DNA from 3 places in the Nocardiopsis tropica genome. Region 1 is predicted to be linked to each of the others. Evidence: riboswitches for the same ligand, from Rfam matches in the RefSeq annotation. Region 1 holds a riboswitch; each other region holds the start of a gene.
What was found. Region 1 has a riboswitch for thiamine pyrophosphate ahead of thiO (glycine oxidase ThiO). Riboswitches for the same ligand answer to the same signal wherever they lie in the genome.
Positions count from the first base shown of each region.

Region 2: linked by a shared signal. The riboswitch ahead of ACFQBR_RS10215 (ECF transporter S component) and the one ahead of thiO (glycine oxidase ThiO) in region 1 are both predicted to bind thiamine pyrophosphate.
Region 3: linked by a shared signal. The riboswitch ahead of thiD (bifunctional hydroxymethylpyrimidine kinase/phosphomethylpyrimidine kinase) and the one ahead of thiO (glycine oxidase ThiO) in region 1 are both predicted to bind thiamine pyrophosphate.

Region 1 is NZ_JBHSUF010000025.1:77,801-83,736, forward strand. Features, by position in the region: gene ACFQBR_RS29685 (zinc-binding dehydrogenase) at 121-1,125, shown strand; gene thiE (thiamine phosphate synthase) at 1,306-1,974, opposite strand; gene ACFQBR_RS29695 (Rv2175c family DNA-binding protein) at 2,113-2,490, opposite strand; TPP riboswitch at 2,598-2,711, shown strand; gene thiO (glycine oxidase ThiO) at 2,707-3,948, shown strand; gene thiS (sulfur carrier protein ThiS) at 3,957-4,172, shown strand; gene ACFQBR_RS29710 (thiazole synthase) at 4,175-4,957, shown strand; gene pknB (Stk1 family PASTA domain-containing Ser/Thr kinase) at 5,452-5,936, shown strand, end outside.
Region 2 is NZ_JBHSUF010000005.1:227,692-233,627, reverse strand. Features, by position in the region: gene ACFQBR_RS10230 (enoyl-CoA hydratase/isomerase family protein) at 1-730, opposite strand, end outside; gene ACFQBR_RS10225 (energy-coupling factor transporter transmembrane component T family protein) at 785-1,573, opposite strand; gene ACFQBR_RS10220 (ABC transporter ATP-binding protein) at 1,570-3,066, opposite strand; gene ACFQBR_RS10215 (ECF transporter S component) at 3,172-3,783, opposite strand; TPP riboswitch at 3,894-4,001, opposite strand; gene ACFQBR_RS10210 (transglycosylase domain-containing protein) at 4,096-5,936, opposite strand, start outside.
Region 3 is NZ_JBHSUF010000001.1:135,162-141,097, reverse strand. Features, by position in the region: gene ACFQBR_RS00620 (DUF368 domain-containing protein) at 1-494, shown strand, start outside; gene ACFQBR_RS00615 (DedA family protein) at 491-1,189, shown strand; TPP riboswitch at 1,295-1,392, shown strand; gene thiD (bifunctional hydroxymethylpyrimidine kinase/phosphomethylpyrimidine kinase) at 1,381-2,187, shown strand; gene ACFQBR_RS00605 (alanine/glycine:cation symporter family protein) at 2,320-3,759, opposite strand; gene ACFQBR_RS00600 (DUF6457 domain-containing protein) at 3,980-4,225, opposite strand; gene ACFQBR_RS00595 (glycosyltransferase family 4 protein) at 4,438-5,607, shown strand; gene ACFQBR_RS00590 (pyridoxal phosphate-dependent aminotransferase) at 5,759-5,936, opposite strand, start outside.

The sequences.
Region 1 (5,936 bases):
CGCGGCGGTTTCGTCGTCCCGGGGACTTCTCCCGCACCGGGACTTGACCTCAATATTAGTTGAGGTACCAGGCTGGGCACCGCCGGCGGAGAGCACGGCGCGACAGCGAGGAGATCCGGTATGCGAGCGGTACGGGTGGACGGGTTCGGCGGCCCCGAGGTCCTGGTGGCCCGGGAGGTGCCCGAACCGGAGCCGGGGCCCGGGCAGGTCGTGGTGGAGGTGGCGGCGTCCAACGTGATGTACCTGGACACGCTGGTCCGCAGCGGATGGGGGCTGGACCACTTCCCGGTGGAGCCCCCGTACGTGCCGGGCGCGGGGGTGGCCGGGACCGTGGTCCGGGTCGGCGAGGGGGTGGCCCCGGAGAGGGTCGGCGCGCTGGTCGTCACCGACACCGGCCGTGCCGCCCCGGAGGGGGGCGAGCCCGTGCCCCCCTTCGGCGGGTACGCCCAGCGGGTCGCCGTCCCGGCGTCGGGACTGGTCGACGTCCCGGAGGGCCTGGCCCCGGAGCAGGCGCTGGCACTCCTGCACGACGGGCCCACCGCCCTCTCGCTGGAGCGCAGCGGCGGGTTCGGCCCGGGCACGTGGGTGCTCGTGCTGGCCGCGACGGGCGGGGCCGGCAGCCTGGCGGTCCAGCTCGCCGCCGCGGCCGGGGCGCGCGTCGTGGGCGCCGCCCGGGGCCCGGAGAAACTGGCTCTCGCCCGTGAGATGGGGGCGGAGGCGGTCGTGGACTACTCCGAGCCCGGATGGGTGGAGCGGGTCCGCGAGGCCACCGGCGGCGCGGGCGCCGACATGGTCCTGGACGGGAGCGGCGGCGACCTCGGCGAGGCGGCGTTCGGCGCCGTGGCCGACGGCGGACGCTTCCTCTCCTACGGCTCCGCGGGGGGCCGCTTCTCCGAGGTGGACGCCGGGGAGGCGGAGCGCCGCGGGATCGAGGTGTTCGGCCTCTTCGACCTGGAGGACGGGAAGGAGGGTCGGAGCGGCGCCGTGCGCCGGATCCTGGAGATGGCCCGCTCCGGGCGCGTGAGACCGCATGTGGGGCTGACGCTGCCCCTGGAGCGGGCGGAGGAGGCCCACCGGGCGCTGGAGGAGCGCCGGGTCCTGGGCAAGGTGCTCCTCGTGCCGTGAGGGCGGTGGGGCGGACCACCGGCCGGGCGCGGGCGGCCGTCGACGGGGATCAGCGCGGCGGCCGCGGCCACCGGCCTGCGCGGGAGCCGCGGCGGCACCGCCGTCCCGGGCCCCTCCCCCGGAGGCGGGGCGGGGCGGCGTCCTCGCCCTCCCGGGGTCCGGCGGGGCCGGGGGCGCCGCTCAGCCCCCGGTGCGGGCGGTCAGGCGCTCGCGCAGCCCGGCCGCGGCGGCCCGGGGGTCCTCGGCCTCGGTGATCGCGCGCACGACCACGACCCGGCGGGCGCCCGCCTCCACCACCGCGTCGATGTTGGTCGCGTCGATCCCGCCGATGGCGAACCACGGGCGGTCCGTGCCCAGCGCGGCGGCGCGTTCGACCAGGGACAGGCCCGCCGCGGGGCGGCCCGGCTTGGTGGGGGTGGCCCAGGTGGGGCCGACGCAGAAGTAGTCGCTCCCGGCCTCCTCGGCGGAGGAGGAGGCGGCCGCGATGTCGTTGTTGGAGCGGCCGATCACGGGGTCCGCCCCGATGATGTCGCGGGCCATGGGCACCGGCAGGTCGCGCTGGCCCAGGTGCAGGACGTCGGCGCGCACCGCGCGGGCGATGTCCGCGCGGTCGTTCACCGCGAGCAGGGCCCCGTGCCGCTCACAGGCCTCCCGCATGACCTCCAGGGCCGCGATCTCCTCGCGGGCCTCCAGCCCCTTGTCCCGGAGCTGGATGATGTCCACCCCTCCGGCCAGGGCCGCGTCGGTGAACTCGGCGAGATCACCGCGCCCGGTCCGGGCGTCGGTGCACAGGTACAGAAGGGATGCGTCCAGGCGCTTGCGCAGGCTGGTTCCGTGGCTGGTCCTCACCCCGCCCACCCTAGGCCCTCGCCGGCCGGCCCCCGAGGGGAGGCCGCCCGACGGCGCGCCGCGCCCCGGGCCGTGTTCCGCGGATCGTTCCGGGACCGCGTCCGCCGACGCCCGCCGAGAGCGTCCGCGGACCACGCGCTAGAAGGCCATGCTCTGGGCGCGGCGGCGCACCTCGGTGCCCCGGTTCTCGCGCATCGCCTGGATGGGCGTGCCCGGCAGGGTGTCGTCGGGGGTGAAGAGCCAGCGCAGGGCCTCCTCCGTGGAGAAGCCCGCGTCGGTCAGCAGCACCAGGGTCCCGGGCAGCCCCTTGACGAGGTCGTCGCCGTCGATGAAGGCGGCGGGGACGGACAGCTGCCCTCCGCGGACCACACCCATCATGCGGTTCTCGCGGATCAGGGTCTTGATCCGGTTGGGGCTCACGCCGAGCGGCGCGGCCGCCTCCTTCAGGGTCAGCCACTCGCCGACCAGCGTGTCTATGTCGATGTCGCTTCGTGTCACCCTCCCAATCTGCCACATCCGCACGGGGCCCGGACACCTTCCGGCGCCGCGGGGGCCGGGCGCCGTGGAGATCCCCACCACTGCCACGCATTCCGGGAGGAGGTTCTAGGATGGGGACAGACCTCTGCACATCCCGCGGGAGCCGGGTGGGACCCGGCTGAGAGGGAGGCTGTGAGCCTCCGACCGCACGAACCTGATCCGGGTCATGCCGGCGAAGGGAGTGGGAACAGCGCCGTGCGCACGAAGAACGATCCCCGCCGCGAAACGATTCGTCCTACCGGTGGCGGCCCCGGGGACGCGCCGGAGCGGACCGTCGTCGTGGTCGGCGGCGGCCTCGTGGGGAGGGTCACCGCCTGGCGGGCCGCCCAGGAGGGCCTCCGCGTCACCCTGGTCGAACCCGACCCCGTGACCGGCCCCGCCGGCGCCCGTGCCGCCTCCACCGTCGCGGCGGGCATGCTCACCCCGGCCACCGAGGCCGTGTTCGGCGAGGAGCCCCTCATGGAGTTCGGGGTCCGCTCCGCGGGCATGTACCCCGGGTTCGTCGCCGAACTGGAGGCCGCCGGCGGGATCCGCGTGGGCTACCGCACCACCGGGACCCTCCTGGTGGCCTTCGACCGCGACGACATGGCCGTCCTCACCGACCTGCACCGGCTCCAGGAGCGCCTGGGCATCGCCACCGAGCGCCTGACGAGCCGCGAGTGCCGCCGGCTGGAGCCGGTGCTCGCCCCGTCCGTGCGCGGCGGCGTGCTCGCCCCCGACGACCACTCCGTCGACCCCCGGCTGCTGCTGCGCGCCCTGGCCGCGGCGGGCGGACGCGCGGGAGTCACCGAGACCGCCGGTCGGGCGGAGGAGGTCACGGCCCCCGGCCCCGGGGGCGCCCGGCTGGGCGTGCGCCTGGACGACGGCCGGGTCCTGCCCGCCCACCAGGTCGTCCTGGCCGCAGGCTGCTGGAGCGACCGCGTCAAGGTGCCCGAACCGGTGGTGCCGCCGCTGCGCCCGGTCAAGGGCCAGCTCCTGCGCGCCCGGGTGCCGGCCGGCGAACCGCCCCTCGTCGGCCGCACGGTCCGGGGCCTGGTGAGGGGCTTCACCACCTACCTGGTGCCGCGCGCCGACGGAGAGGTGGTCATCGGCGCCACCCAGGAGGAGCTGGGCTACGACACCTCGCTCACCGCCGGGGGCCTCTGGCAGGTCCTGCGGGACGCGCGCGAGCTCGTCCCGGGGGTGACCGAGCTGGAGGTCACCGAGACCTGTGTGGGCCTGCGCCCGGGCTCACCGGACAACGAGCCCCTGCTGGGGCCGACCCGGGTCCCCGGCCTGCACCTGGCCGCGGGGCACTTCAGGCACGGGGTCCTGCTGACCCCGGCCACCGGGGAGGCCATGGCGCGCGCCCTCACCACGGGCGCCCTGCCGGAGTACGCGCGCAGGTTCGCCGCGGACCGGGTGTCCGGCGACGCGCACACGACGACGTGGGAGTAGGAGAGGCAGTGCAACTCATCATCAACGGCGACCTCCGCGAGTTCGCCGACGGCACGACCGTGGAGGCGGTCGTCCGCGACCTGACCGCGCCGGGCGGCGGCACGATCCCCGGCGGGATCGCCGTGGCCGTCAACGACGAGGTGGTGCGCCGGGCCGCGTGGGCGGACGGCGCGCTGGGCGCGGGCGACCGCGTGGACGTCCTCACCGCGGTCCAGGGAGGCTGAGCATGAGCGCACACGGAACCGGACGAGTCGAGGACCCCCTGGTGATCGCCGGGACCTCCTTCGGCTCGCGGCTGATCACCGGCACCGGCGGGGCGCCCTCCCTGGAGGTCCTGGAGGAGGCCCTGGTGACCTCCGGGACCGAGCTGACCACCGTGGCCATGCGCAGGGTCTCCCCCGGCGCCCAGGGGTCGGTGTGGGACGTGCTGTCCCGCAACAGGATCCGCGCGCTGCCCAACACCGCCGGGTGCTTCACCGCGGCGGACGCGGTGCGCACCGCCCGGCTGGGACGCGAGGCCCTGGGCACGGACTGGGTGAAACTGGAGGTCGTGGCGGACGAGCACACCCTGCTGCCCGACCCGGTGGAGCTCCTGGACGCCGCCGAGCAGCTGGTGGACGAGGGGTTCACCGTCCTGCCCTACACCAACGACGACCCGGTGCTGGCCCGGCGCCTGGAGCAGCTGGGGTGCGCGGCGGTGATGCCGCTGGCCGCGCCGATCGGCTCCGGGCTGGGGATCCGCAACCCGCACAACCTCGAACTGATCGTGGAGGGCGCGGGGGTCCCCGTGATCGTGGACGCCGGGATCGGCACCGCCAGCGACGCCGCCCTCGCGATGGAGCTGGGCTGCGATGCGGTCCTGCTGGCCACGGCCGTGACCCGGGCACAGGACCCGGTGCGCATGGCCGCCGCGATGCGCGACGCCGTCCGGGCCGGCCGGGGCGCCCGCCTGGCCGGTCGCATCCCGGTGCGCCGGCACGCCCTCGCGTCGTCCCCCGCGGTGGAGTAGCGCCCCGGCGCGGCCTGCCGCCGCGCACGCCCGGGGAGGGCCGCCGACCGCGTGTCCCGTCCCTCCGGGGAGTGACGCGCCCGGGGCCGGGGCGCACGGGGCGCGTGTTCCGTCCGGGCGTGACCGGTCCCACCCTGGCCGGCCCGCCGGGACGGCCCCCGGGGCCGCGACGCCGCGGGGACCGGGCCTCCCGGTCCCCGGACCGGGGGCCCGGCGCGCACCGGCCCCGCGAGGTCCGGAGCGCCGTTCCCGGAACGTTTGGAACCGTCCCCTAACGTGGGATGGGTGTGCGGCCCGACGGAGGGCACCGCACGCTCGCCGATGAACCAGGCGCGAACGCCCGCCACCGAGGGTGGAGAGGCGCGACGCGACCGCGAACCGCGGGGCAGACCTGGCGTGGGCTTCCGCTATCGTGTCGGTTCGACACCCGGTGTCGGGTACGCGCCACCAACCGCGACAGCCCGCGCTCCCCGCAGCAAGGACACTACTCCGCCGTGGACATGACGACTTCCGACCCGCTCGTAGGCGCGACCCTCGACCGACGCTACTTCGTCGAGTCCAGGATCGCCGGAGGCGGGATGGCGACCGTCTACGTCGCCCACGACCTGAGGCTGGACCGCCGCCTGGCGTTGAAGGTGATGCACCCGTCGCTGGCACAGGACCCCACCTTCGTCCAGCGCTTCATCAACGAGGCGCACTCCGTCGCCAAGCTCTCCCACCCCAACGTCGTCCAGGTCTTCGACCAGGGTGAGGACCAGGGACACGTGTTCCTGGCGATGGAGTACGTGCCCGGCCGCACCCTGCGCGACCTGCTCAAGGCCCGCGGACGCCTGTCCCCGCACGAGGCCCTGAACGTCATGGCGTCGGTCCTGGCCGCGCTCGGCGCCGCCCACCAGGCGGGCATGGTCCACCGCGACGTCAAGCCCGAGAACGTCCTCCTCACCGAGGACGGCCGGGTCAAGGTGGCCGACTTCGGCCT
Region 2 (5,936 bases), on a different contig from region 1:
TCTTCTGGTCCTCGGTCGCGAACAGCCCGGCGAAGTGCAGGCGCTCGATCTCCAGCCCCGAGTCCAGGTCCGTCTCCAGGCCCCGGTCGACGGCCTCCTTGGCCGCGGCCAGCGCCACGGCGGGCCCCTCCGCGTACCGGGCCACCAGGGCCACGGCCGCCCGGTAGACGTCCCCGTCCGGGACGACCTCGTCGGCCAGCCCGATGCGCCCGGCCTCCTCCGCCCGCACGTGCCTGCCGCTGAAGATCATCTCCTTGGCCCGGGCGGGGCCGATCAGGCGCGGCAGGCGCTGGGTGCCGCCCGCCCCGGGGATGACGCCGAGCTGGATCTCGGGCACGCCCAGCCGGGCCCCCTCCCCCACCACCCGGAAGTCGGCGGCCAGCGCCAGCTCCAGCCCGCCGCCGAGGGCGTACCCGGTGACGGCGGCCACGACGGGCTTGGGGATGCGGGACACCAGGGTGAGGGCGTTCTGGAGGTTGCGCCCGTACTCCAGCATCTCCGCGTGGGTGCGGTCCGCCATCTCCTTGATGTCGGCGCCCGCCACGAACACGCGCTCGCCGCCGTAGAGCACCACCGCGCGCACGGCGGGGTCCGCGGAGACCCTCGTGGCGGCCTCGGCGATCTCCGCCGTCAGCACGGCGTTGAGCGCGTTGACCTTCGGCCGGTCCAACCGGATGACGGCCACCGCCGGGTGGTCCGGATCGGTCTCCACGCGCACGAACTCGCCCACGAACTCCACCTCTTCCACTTCGACGTCACTGTCCGGGCCACCTAATCACCCGGGTCAGGAGAACAGCAGCACCAGGGTGCCGAGCCGCGCGGACAGCGCGTACGCCCCCGCCAGCAGCAGGGCCGCACCCGCGAGCAGGAGCGTGTCCCCGACCCGCCAGCGGCTCTCCCTGGCCCGTGTGCGGGGCCCGGTGCCGAACGCCCTGGCGTCCATCGCCGTCGCCAGCAGGGTCCCCGTCCGGATCGACCGCACCAGCAGCGCGAACAGCCTGCCGAAGAACAGCGTGACCATCCGCACCGGGTTGCGCCCGGCCTCCAGTCCGCGGGCCCGCCTCGCCAGGGTCACGGTCCGCCACTGGTCGGCCAGCAGGGGGATGAGCCGCAGCGCCGCCAGCACGCCCATGGCGGGGCGCTCGGGCACCCTCAACCTCTGCACGAGCCCGTCGGCCATCTCCGTCGGATCGCTGCTGACGGCCGCGAGGAGGCCGGGGAGGGCGATGGCGAGCAGGCGCACCGCGGCGCCCAGCGCCCCCTCCGCGCCGTGCTCGCCGTACAGGTAGTTGACCAGCCCGCTGGAGAGCCCCATGAGCAGGAAGGGGCCGCCGAGGACGAGCAGGGTGCGCCGGTCGATCCCGCTGAAGGGCAGGACCAGCAGAACGCCGGCCAGCACCACCCCGCCGGTGACCGCGTCCACGGCGGGGACCAGTCCGAGCCCCAGCAGCAGCGCGGCCAGCAGCTTGGCCGCCGGGTTGAGCCGGACGAGCCACTGGCGCGCTCCCCCGGCGCCCGGCGCGTCCGGGGCGGGGACGCCGCCCCTGCGCCCCCGGTCCTCCGAGACGCTCACAGCTCCGCCTTTCCCGCCGTGCCCGGGACCGCGCGGCCCCCCGCCACACGCACCCGCACGTCCGCGAAGTGCCGCAGGAGAAGTTCGTCGTGGGTCGCCACGACGACGGCGCACCCCTCGGCCCTCAGCCCGCCCAGCAGCTCGACCAGCTCCGTCCACGTCCGGGTGTCCTGGCCGAAGGTCGGCTCGTCCAGGACGAGGACTCCGGGCGCGTGCGAGGGGCCGGAGCTGAGCGCCGTGGCCACCGACAGCCGCCGCTTCTCGCCGCCCGAGAGCGTGTAGGGGTGGGCGTCGGCCAGGCCGGTCAGGCGCAGCCGCTCCAGCAGCTCGTCCACCCGCCGCTCGGTCCCGGCCCCGTCCGCCCCGGCCCGCCGCGGGGCGAACCGCAGCTCGTCCCGCACGGTGCCGGTGACGAACTGGTCCTCCGCGTGCTGGAACACGGTGCCCACGTGGCGGGACAGGAGCCGGGCGGGCCATCGCGCCAGCGGCCGCCGGTCGGCCTCCGCCAGGGGGCCGCGCGGCAGGACCGCGCCCCTGTGGGGTCGGGAGAGCCCCGCCAGCAGGGTCAGCAGCGTGGACTTACCCGCACCGTTGGGGCCGGTCAGGGCGGTCGCCGTACCGGCCGCGACGGAGAGGTCCACCCCCTCCAGCACGGTCCTCCGGGGCGGGGCGCCCGCCCCCAGCTGGAAGGGGGTGCGCGCGGCGACGCCCACCGCCTCGACGCGGGGGCCGCCGCCCGGCGCGGGGGCCGGGCCGGGGGAGGGCTCGTCACCGGGGACCCACACTCCCTGCTCCGCGAGGGAGCGCCCATGCGCGGCGAACACGGCCGCCGGATCGCCGTCGGCGACCACCCCGCCGCCCGGCTCGACGACCACGACCCTGTCCACCAGCCCGACCACGTCGGCGACCCGGTGCTCGACCAGGAGCAGGGTCGCCTCGGTCTCGGCGAGCAGGCGTTCCAGGACACCGCGCACCAGGGCGGCCCCGGCTGGGTCGAGGTTGGCGGTGGGCTCGTCCAGGAGGAGCAGGCGCGGGCGCATGGCGAGCGCGCCGGCGATGACCAGGCGCTGCTTCTCACCGCCCGACAGCGCGCCGGTGGGGTGGCGCCGCCCGTACGGGAAGCCGACCGCGTCGAGCGCGTCGTCCACCCTCGGCCAGATCAGGGCGGGGTCCACCCCCAGGTTCTCCGGTCCGAAGGCGACGTCGTCGCCCGCGCGGGCCATCACCAGCTGCGTCTCCGGGTCCTGCCCGACCAGGCCGACGCCTCCGCGGCCCCGGTCGGCGGGGAGGCCGTCGACCAGCAGCGTCCCCTCCTGGTCGCCGTTGAGGGCGCCGTCGGGGCCGGTGAGTCCGGCGAGGGAGTGCAGCAGGGTGGACTTGCCCGCCCCGGAGGCGCCGAGCAGCAGCACGCGCTCACCGGGCTCGACCGTGAGGTCCACCCCGCGCAGGGCGTACGACTCGCGGCCCGCGTGGCGCCACCCCCAGCCGGACAGCTCGACGCGTGCGCCGCCCCCTCCGGGGGGCCGGAGGGGGGACGGTGCCGCGGGGTGCTCCGCGGTCGCCCCCGAGGGGCCGCGGCGGTCGTGGTCGGCCACGGGTCAGCCCCTGGCCGACGGGAAGGGGGCCAGCGCGCCCGACCTGGCGAGCGCGGTGGTGAGGAGGCGGGCGCCGACGCCCGCGATGACCGCCGAGCTGATCACGACGATGACGCCGTAGACGAGCTGGAAGTGCAGGGGCCAGGTCACGTTGTAGACGAGGTTGTCGCGGACGGCCGGGGAGAGGCCGGCGGCGGCCGCCGCGAGCACGGCCGCGCCCATGCCCCAGCGCCGGTAGCCGAAGGCGAGGAAGACCAGCTCGGGGAGGAGGCCCTGGAGCGTCCCGTCGATGATCACCATGACCCCCCACTGCGTCCCCAGCACCGCCGACACCAGGGAGGCCGCGATCGAGGTGAGCAGTGCCGCGCCGGGCTTGCGGACGACCAGTCCGCCGAGGACGCCGGAGATCAGCCACATTCCGTAGACCGCCGCCTGCGCGGGGGGAAAGCCCACGAAGAGCGGGGTCGTGACCGACCAGACGATGTTCCAGAGCCAGAAGACGACGCCGACGGCGACGCCGATCACGGCCGCAACGACGATGTCGACGGTGCGCCAGCCGCGCAGCCGTCCGAGGACGTCGCGCCAGAATCCGGTACGCCCGGTCTCGGTGCTCATCAGGTGGTGTCCCTTCGTCGGGGTGGACGAGGGCCCATGTGGCCAAGAGCGACGCCGGAGGACGTGCCGCGCGCCGGGTCCGTCCCGGGTGCGCGGGAGCACGCCGCCGGAGACGGGTTCCTACGACTTCCTTCGCTGGCATGACCCAGATCAGGTGTGTAAGGGTCTGCGGCCGGGTGCCGCACTCTCAGCGCTCACGCGCTCCCCTGTCGGTTTCCCTCCATTATGCGTCAACAACGGGGGCCGCGGGGTGTTCCCTCCCCACGGCCCCCGTTTCCGACCCCGTCCGACCGCGCCCGCCGGCGGGCGCGGTCAGGCGTCGCCCTCGTCGTCCCCGCCCTTGGGAGGCGTCGCCGACGGGTTGCCGAACGCCTTCGGCGAGGGGGCGAAGCCCTCGGCCGGCAGGTCGGCCGTGGCCCCGCGCATGGTGGCCTGCCAGATGGGGCCCGGCAGCGTGCCGCCGTAGACGATGCCGTAGTAGCGCCCGCCGATCGTCACGCCCTGGAGCGGGTTCTCCTCGCCTCCGCGCATGTCGCCGACGACCACGGCCGACGCGAGGTTCGGGGTGTAGCCGGCGAACCAGGCGTAGGCGGCGTTGTCGGTGGTGCCGGTCTTGCCCGCGGCGGGGCGGTCGAGGCCGAGGCCGTTGGCGGTGCCGCCCTTGAACGTCTGCTGGAGCAGGTGGTTGACCCCGTCCGCGACGTCGCGCTCGACCCTGCCCTCCTCGCAGTCGGTGCGCGCCTCGACTTCCCGGGTGCCCTCGGCGCCCTCGCGGCCGATCCGCACGGAGACCACCGGGACGGGCTCGCAGTAGGTGCCGCGGGCGGCGAACGTGGCGTACGCGTTGGCGACGGTCAGCGGGGACACCTCCTGGTCCCCCAGGGTGAAGGAGCTCCAGACCCCCAGCGGTTGGCCGTCGGCGCGGTGGATGCCGACCCGCTCGGCCATCTCCGAGGTCTCGCAGAGGCCGACGCGCTTCTGGAGCTGCGCGAAGTAGGTGTTCACGGACCCCTTGGTCGCGCTGATCATGTTGTGCCGGCCGCCGTCGCTCTCCCCGGCGTTGCTCACGCTCCACCCGGACATCACGCCGCCGTCGCAGTTCTCGAGCCCTCCGACCGAGACGCTCTCGGGCGAGGAGAAGCTGGTGCCGTAGCCCAGTCCGGAGTGCAGGGCGGCGGCCAGGGTGAACGTCTTGAACGTCGACCCCGCCTGGTAGCCGAGCGAACCGCCGGCCTCGCTGTCCACCGCCAGGTTGATGGAGGTCGTGCCGAGCGCCTCGTCGTCGAACCCGTAGCGCAGGTTCTGCGCCATGCCCCGGATCCGGCCGGTGCCGGGCTCGACGACGGCCTGGGCGGAGAACTTGGTGGACTCCTCCGCCGGGACGTACCGCTCGATGGCCTCCTCCGCGGCCCGCTGCGTCTCCCCGTCGAGCGTGGTCCGCACGGTGATGCCGCCCTTGGTGAGCGCCTCGTCGCGCTCCCCCTGGAGCTCCCCGAGGATGTCGGAGCCGCGCAGCCAGCGCATGACGAAGTCGCAGAAGAACGGCTGCTCCGAGTGGTAGCAGCTGCCTCCGCGCGGGGTCGGGTCCAGTGCGAGCCCCCGGCTCGCGTACTCCTCGACCTGCGCCGCGTCCAGGTGCCCGGTCGCGCCCATCCGCTCCAGCACCAGGTCGCGGCGCTCGCGCGCGGCCTCGCGGTTGTTGAGCGGGTCGTAGAACGAGGGGCTGCGCACGAGCCCGACGATGGTGGCGGCCTGCGCCGGGTCCAGGTCGGCGGCGGAGACGGAGAAGTACCGCTGGGCCGCCACCTCGATGCCGTACGCCCCCGCCCCGAAGTAGGCGAGGTTGAGGTAGCCCTCCATGATCTCGTCCTTGGTGAGGCGGTCCTCGATGTCGATGGCGTGGCGCAGCTCCAGCAGCTTGCGGCCCAGGGTCTGCTCGCTGGCGCGCTCCACCTCCTCCTCGGTGGAGGCCTGCTCGATGAGCAGGTTCTTGACGTACTGCTGGGTGATGGTGGACCCGCCCTGGGTGTCCCCCTGCGCGGTGCGCATGGCGGCCCTGATCACGCCGCGCAGGTCCAGTCCGGAGTGCTCGTAGAACCGGTCGTCCTCGATCGCCATGAGAGCGGCGGGCACCCACGGGCTGACCGCGTCCA
Region 3 (5,936 bases), on a different contig from region 1:
GGCTGCCGGGCGCCAACCTGCCGACCCACCCGGCGGTCGTCTTCCTCGCCGCCGCGGTGGCCGTCTGCGCGCTCGTCCTGCCGGGACTGTCCGGCTCCTTCATCCTGCTCACACTCGGGCTCTACGAGCCGACGATCAGCGCGGTCGGCGACCTGGACATCGCCTACCTGGCCGTCTTCGCCCTGGGCATGCTCACCGGCCTGTCCCTGTTCGTGAAGCTGCTCCAGCACCTCCTGGAGAACTTCCACCACATGACCCTCGTTGTACTCACCGGCCTCATGGCCGGTTCGCTGCGCGCCCTGTGGCCGTGGCAGACCGAGTCCCGCGAGGTCGTCACCCCCACCGACGTCCCTGTGACAGTCGTCTTCATCGTCGCCGGTTTCGTGATCGTGACCGCGGCCATCGTCTGGGAGCGCCGCAAGCGCTCCCGGGCCGAGGCCGCCCGCGTCGCGGCCGGCGTCCGACCGGAAAGAACGGAAAGCCACTTCTCATGACAGCGAATCTGTGGACGGCGTCGAACCTGGCGATGGAAGGCGAGGTCGTCCACGAGTACGAGGGCTTCATCGGCTGGGTGCTGAGCCTGATGACGACCCTGGGCGAGCCCGGCGTCGGCGTGGCCCTGTTCATCGAGACCTTCTTCCCCCCGATGCCGAGCGAGGCGGTCCTGCCCGGTGCGGGCTTCCTCGCCTACGACGGACACATGAACGTCTGGCTCGCCATCCTGTGGGCCACGATCGGCTGCCTGGTCGGCGCCTGGGGCTTCTACGCGATCGGCGCCCTGCTGGGCCGGGACCGCACCAAGTGGCTGGTGGAGAAGACCCCCCTGCTCGAGGTCGAGGACTTCTACAAGGCCGAGCGCTTCTTCGCCCGCTTCGGCGGCCTCGCCGTGCTCCTGGGCCGGTGCGTGCCGCTGGTGCGCAGCTTCATCTCGGTCCCCGCCGGCATCGAGCGGATGCCCATCCTCAAGTTCTCCGTGTACACCGTGATCGGCTCCGCCGTCTGGAACTCGATCTGGATCGGACTCGGCTACGCCTTCGGCCCGGCCATCAAGCCGATCCTGGTGCAGTGGAGCGGCCTTATCAGCAACATCGTGCTGGTCGTCATCGCCCTGCTGTTCCTGTGGTTCGTCATCGCCCGCGTCCGCAAGCTGCTCAAGGCCCGGTCCGCGGACAACGCCCCCACCCTCTGAACGGCGCCGGCAGCCGTACGGGCCCCTCGGGCCCGCGCGTCCGGAACACATACGCCGGCCCCCTCGGGTCGGCCGCACACTGAGCGGGGCCGCCCACGCGGCGGCCCCGACGGCGCGGGGTGCCGGTGAGTCCACCGGCTGAGAGCACACCCGTCGAACCTGCCCTAGTTCGTACTAGCGAAGGAACGCCCATGAGCGCGTACAACATCGTGTCCATCGCCGGCAGCGACCCCAGCGGGGGCGCCGGGATCCAGGCGGACCTCAAGGCCTTCTCCGCACACGGCGCCTTCGGCATGACCGTGGTCGCGGCCCTCACCGCCCAGTCCACGCGCGGCGTCACCGGGGTCCACCCGATCCCCGCCGATTTCGTCGCCCACCAGATGGACACCCTCTTCTCCGACGCCACGGTGCACGCGGTCAAGGTCGGCATGCTCGGCACGGCCGAGGTCACCGAGGCCGTCGCCGAGGCGATCGGGCGCCACGGACTGCCCCACGTGGTGGTGGACCCGGTGATGGTGGCCAAGAGCGGCGACCGCCTGCTGGAGCCCTCCGCCGTCGACGCGCTGCGCACCCGGCTGCTGCCCCGGGCGGACCTGGTCACGCCGAACCTGCCCGAGGCGGCCGACCTGCTGGACGAGCCGGAGGCGGCCGACCTGGCGACGATGCACGAGCAGGCCCTCCGGCTGCTGGAGTTCGGCCCGCGCGCGGTCCTGCTCAAGGGAGGCCACCTGGCCGGAGAGGACTGCGTCGACATCCTCGTGGCCAAGGGCTCCGCCCCGGTCGAGTTCCGCTCGCCGAGGGTCCGCACCCGCAACACGCACGGCACGGGGTGCACCCTGTCCTCCTCGATCGCGGCCCTGCTTCCGCAGCGGCCGGACACGGCCTCCGCCGTGGGCGACGCCAAGGCCTACCTGACCGAGGCGCTCCGGCGGGCGGACGAGATCGACGCCGGAGGCGGGCAGGGGCCCGTGCACCACTTCCACGCCTGGTGGAAGTAGGGCCCGCCGACCGGGGGGCGGCACCGACGCCCTCCCCCGCGGGACCGGGCCCGGCGGAGCGGCGCGTCCGCCTCCGCCGGGCCCGGCCGCGTTCGCGGCGGCCGGGGGCGCGGCGGGCCGCCGGTCGTGCCGCTACCCCCGTACGGGCTCCATGACCGCGTCCGGGTCCCGCCAGTCCGGGTGGGCGAAGAACTTCCTCGTCTCCGCGACGACCACCGGGGACAGCAGGAGCAGCCCGATCAGGTTGGGCAGGGCCATGAGGCCGTTGGCGATGTCGCTGAACAGCCACACCGCGTCGATCTGCGCCGTGGCGCCGACGTAGACGACCGCGATGAACAGCAGCCGGTAGGGCACGACGAGCGAGCGCCCCGCCAGGTACACGACGCACCTCTCGCCGTAGTAGGCCCAGCCGAGGATGGTCGTGTAGGCGAAGACCACCACCGCGCAGGCGACGAACACGGGCCCCAGGCCCGCCAGGTCCGGGCTGATCCGGCCGAGGCCGGCCTCCATCGCGGAGGTGGTGAGCAGGACCCCCTTGTCGCTGCCCTCCACCCCCGCGGCGTCGGGGTCCTGCCACACCCCGGTCGTGATGATCATCATCGCGGTCAGGGTCAGCATGATCACGGTGTCGACGAAGGTCTGCGTCATCGCGACGAGGGCCTGGCGGACCGGCTGGTCGGTCCTGGCCGCGGCGGCGGCGATGGCGCCGGTGCCCATGCCGGACTCGTTCGAGAAGATGCCGCGGGAGACGCCCTGGCGGATGACGTACATCAGGGTGGCGCCCGCGAACCCGCCCGCCGCGGAGGTGCCGGTGAAGGCGTCGCCGAGGACCAGTGCGAAGGCGGGGCCGATCCGGTCGTGGTGCACCGCCAGGACCAGCAGGTTCATGAGGACGAAGCCGATGATCATGAACGGGACCACGGCGGAGGCGACCCGGCCGATCCCCTTGATGCCGCCGAGGACGACCACGGCGGTCAGCAGCATCAGGACCACGCCGACGGCCCGCTGGTCGGCGCCGGTGGCGTCGTTGACCGCCTCGGCCACGGCGTTGGTCTGGGTGCCGTTGCCGATGCCGAAGGCGGCCACCGCCCCGAAGACAGCGAACGAGCAGCCGAGGAGGACGCCGAGCCCTCCGGGGAGGCCCCGGCGCAGGTAGTACATCGGGCCGCCGGCCTGCTCGCCCCTCTCGTCCGTGACCCTGTACTTCACCCCGAGCAGGGCCTCGCTGTACTTGGTGGCCATGCCCAGGACGCCGGTGACCCACATCCAGAAGAGGGCTCCCGGTCCGCCGAGTCCGATGGCCAGGCCCACCCCGGCGATGTTGCCGACGCCGGTCGTCGCGGCCAGGGCGGTGTTGAGGGCCTGGAAGTGCGAGATGTCGCCCCTGAGGTCCTCGCCGACCTCCTCCCGCCGGACGAGGGCGAGCCACAGGGCGTGGGCGAGCCGGGTGAACTGGAGCGCCCGCAGCCGGATCGTCAGGTAGACCCCGGTGACCAGCAGCAGCGGGAGGAGGACGAGCGGACCCCAGACGATGCCGCTCAGTACTCCGGCCATGTCGAGCAGCAGGTCCACGGGGGTCTCCGTCTCGGTGCGCGCGTCGGCCCGGCGCCACCGGCACGGCGAGGCGGGGTCCGGCGGTCCGGGGGGTCGTGCCGACGGTAGTGGACACCGCGCGGTGTCGCCGGGAAATCGCGGCAACACGCGGCGGAGCCGTGTCCCCCGCTCCCCGGGGCCTCCTCACCGGGGGCCGGGGGACGCCCGCCCTCCGCAGGCGCGTGTGGGCGGGCAGCGGTCAGGAGTCGTCCTTGTGGGAGAGGGCGAGCCTGCTCAACACCTCGGCGGCCCGGACCGGGTCGGCGCCCCGGCCCACGGCGATGCCGAGCAGGTAGGTGGTGAGCGGGGCGGCGGGGCGGGCCACCGAGTGGGCGGCGTCCTTGGCGAGGTCGAGGACGCGGTCGACGTCCTCCTTGCCCAGGGGCTCCGTACCGGTCAGTTCCAGTTCACGGCGGACGGCTTCCGCCCATTCGACGAGGGTCACCGGGCGACTCCTAGGAGAGGGATGGCGGTCACGTCAGGCGATCATAGCCACCCGGGTGTCACCGGGCGGCCACAGGCGCGCGCGGGCGGGTCACCGTCCGATCGCCCGACCCACGCCTGCTCTTCGGGAGGGGTTCCCCCCGTGCCGGACCGCGGTTCATCCGGCGGTCCTAGTGTCGGCACCAGCCTTCCCCCGGCGTTGGGAGCCCCCGCATGCCACCGACCGAGCCCTCTCAGCCGCTTCGCGTGGCGATCGTGACGGAGTCCTTCCTCCCCCAGGTCAACGGGGTGACCAACTCCGTGTGCCGGGTCGCCGACCTGCTCGCCTCGCGCGGGCACCGGGCCCTCGTCCTGGCTCCCGGCCCCGGACCGTCCTCCTACGCGGGCTTCCCCGTGGTCCGCATGCCCTCGCTCCCCCTCCCCTTCTACCGGGACTTCCCCGTGGGCCTTCCCGCCCGGCGCACGATGACCGCGGCCGTCCGCGCCTTCGCCCCCGACGTGCTGCACCTGGCCTCGCCCGCCCTGCTCGGGTCCGCGGCGGTGGAGACCGCCCGCCGCTGGGCCCTCCCGACGGTGGCGGTGTTCCAGACCGACCTCTCCGGCTTCGCGGCGCGCTACGGCCTGCCCGGCGGCGACGGCGTCTGGTCCCTGCTCAAGCGCACGCACTCCGCCGTCGACCGCACGCTCGTCCCCTCCTCGGCCGCCATGGAGGCGCTGTCCGGGCGCGGGTTCCCCCGGCTGGACCTGTGGCGGCGCGGTGTCGACGCCCACCGGTTCTCCCCCGCCCACCGCGACGACGGCCTGCGCCGCAGGCTCGCGCCGAACGGCGAGACCGTCGTGGGCTACGTGGGAAGGCTGGCCCGGGACAAGCGGGTCGACCTGCTCGCCCACGTGGCCCGCCTGCGCAACATCAGGCTGGTCGTGGTCGGGGACGGCCCCGAGCGCTCCCGCCTGCGCCGCCGCCTGCCCGACGCCGTCTTCACCGGGCAGCGCACGGGCTCCGAGCTGTCCCGGCTGTACGCGTCGATGGACGTGTTCGTCCACACGGGGGCCGACGAGACGTTCTGCCAGGCCGTCCAGGAGGCGCTGGCCTCGGGGGTGCCGGTGGTCGCCCCCGCCGCGGGCGGGCCGCTGGACCTGGTCGTCCCCGAGCACAACGGGCTCCTGTTCGCGCCGGACTCGGTCCGCGAGCTGCGCGTGGCGGTCGGGCGCCTGGCCCACAACAGGGCCGTGCGGGAGAGGATGGCCGGGCGGGCCCGCGCCTCGGTGGAGCACCGCAGCTGGGAGGCGGTCGGCGACCAGCTCATCGGCCACTACCGTGCGGTGATCGCGCCCAGCCGCGAGCTGGCGGCGCGGGGGACCGACACCGCGCGGTCCGCCTGAGCGCTTCCGGTCGGCGGGACGGCCGCGGGCGGGGGTCGGAGCGGCCCGTCGCCGGACAGGGCTCCGGCCTCCCCCGGAAGGAGCGTCCGGGGGAGGCCGGAAGAGTGTGCGCCCGCCCCGCCCCCTTCCACGGGGCGGACGCCGGGATGGTCTAGCCGACGGTCTGGGCGGTGGCCCGGGCCCGCGTGACGACGGCGCCGGGAGCGGCGTCGAGCAGCATGGCGAGGACCTCGTCGAGCCTGTCCAGGTGGGCGCGGATCCAGGGCAGGGCCAGCGGGTCCGTGGCCGCGAGCGCGGTGTAGCGGCGCTCCTCGGACTCCCCGTAGAGG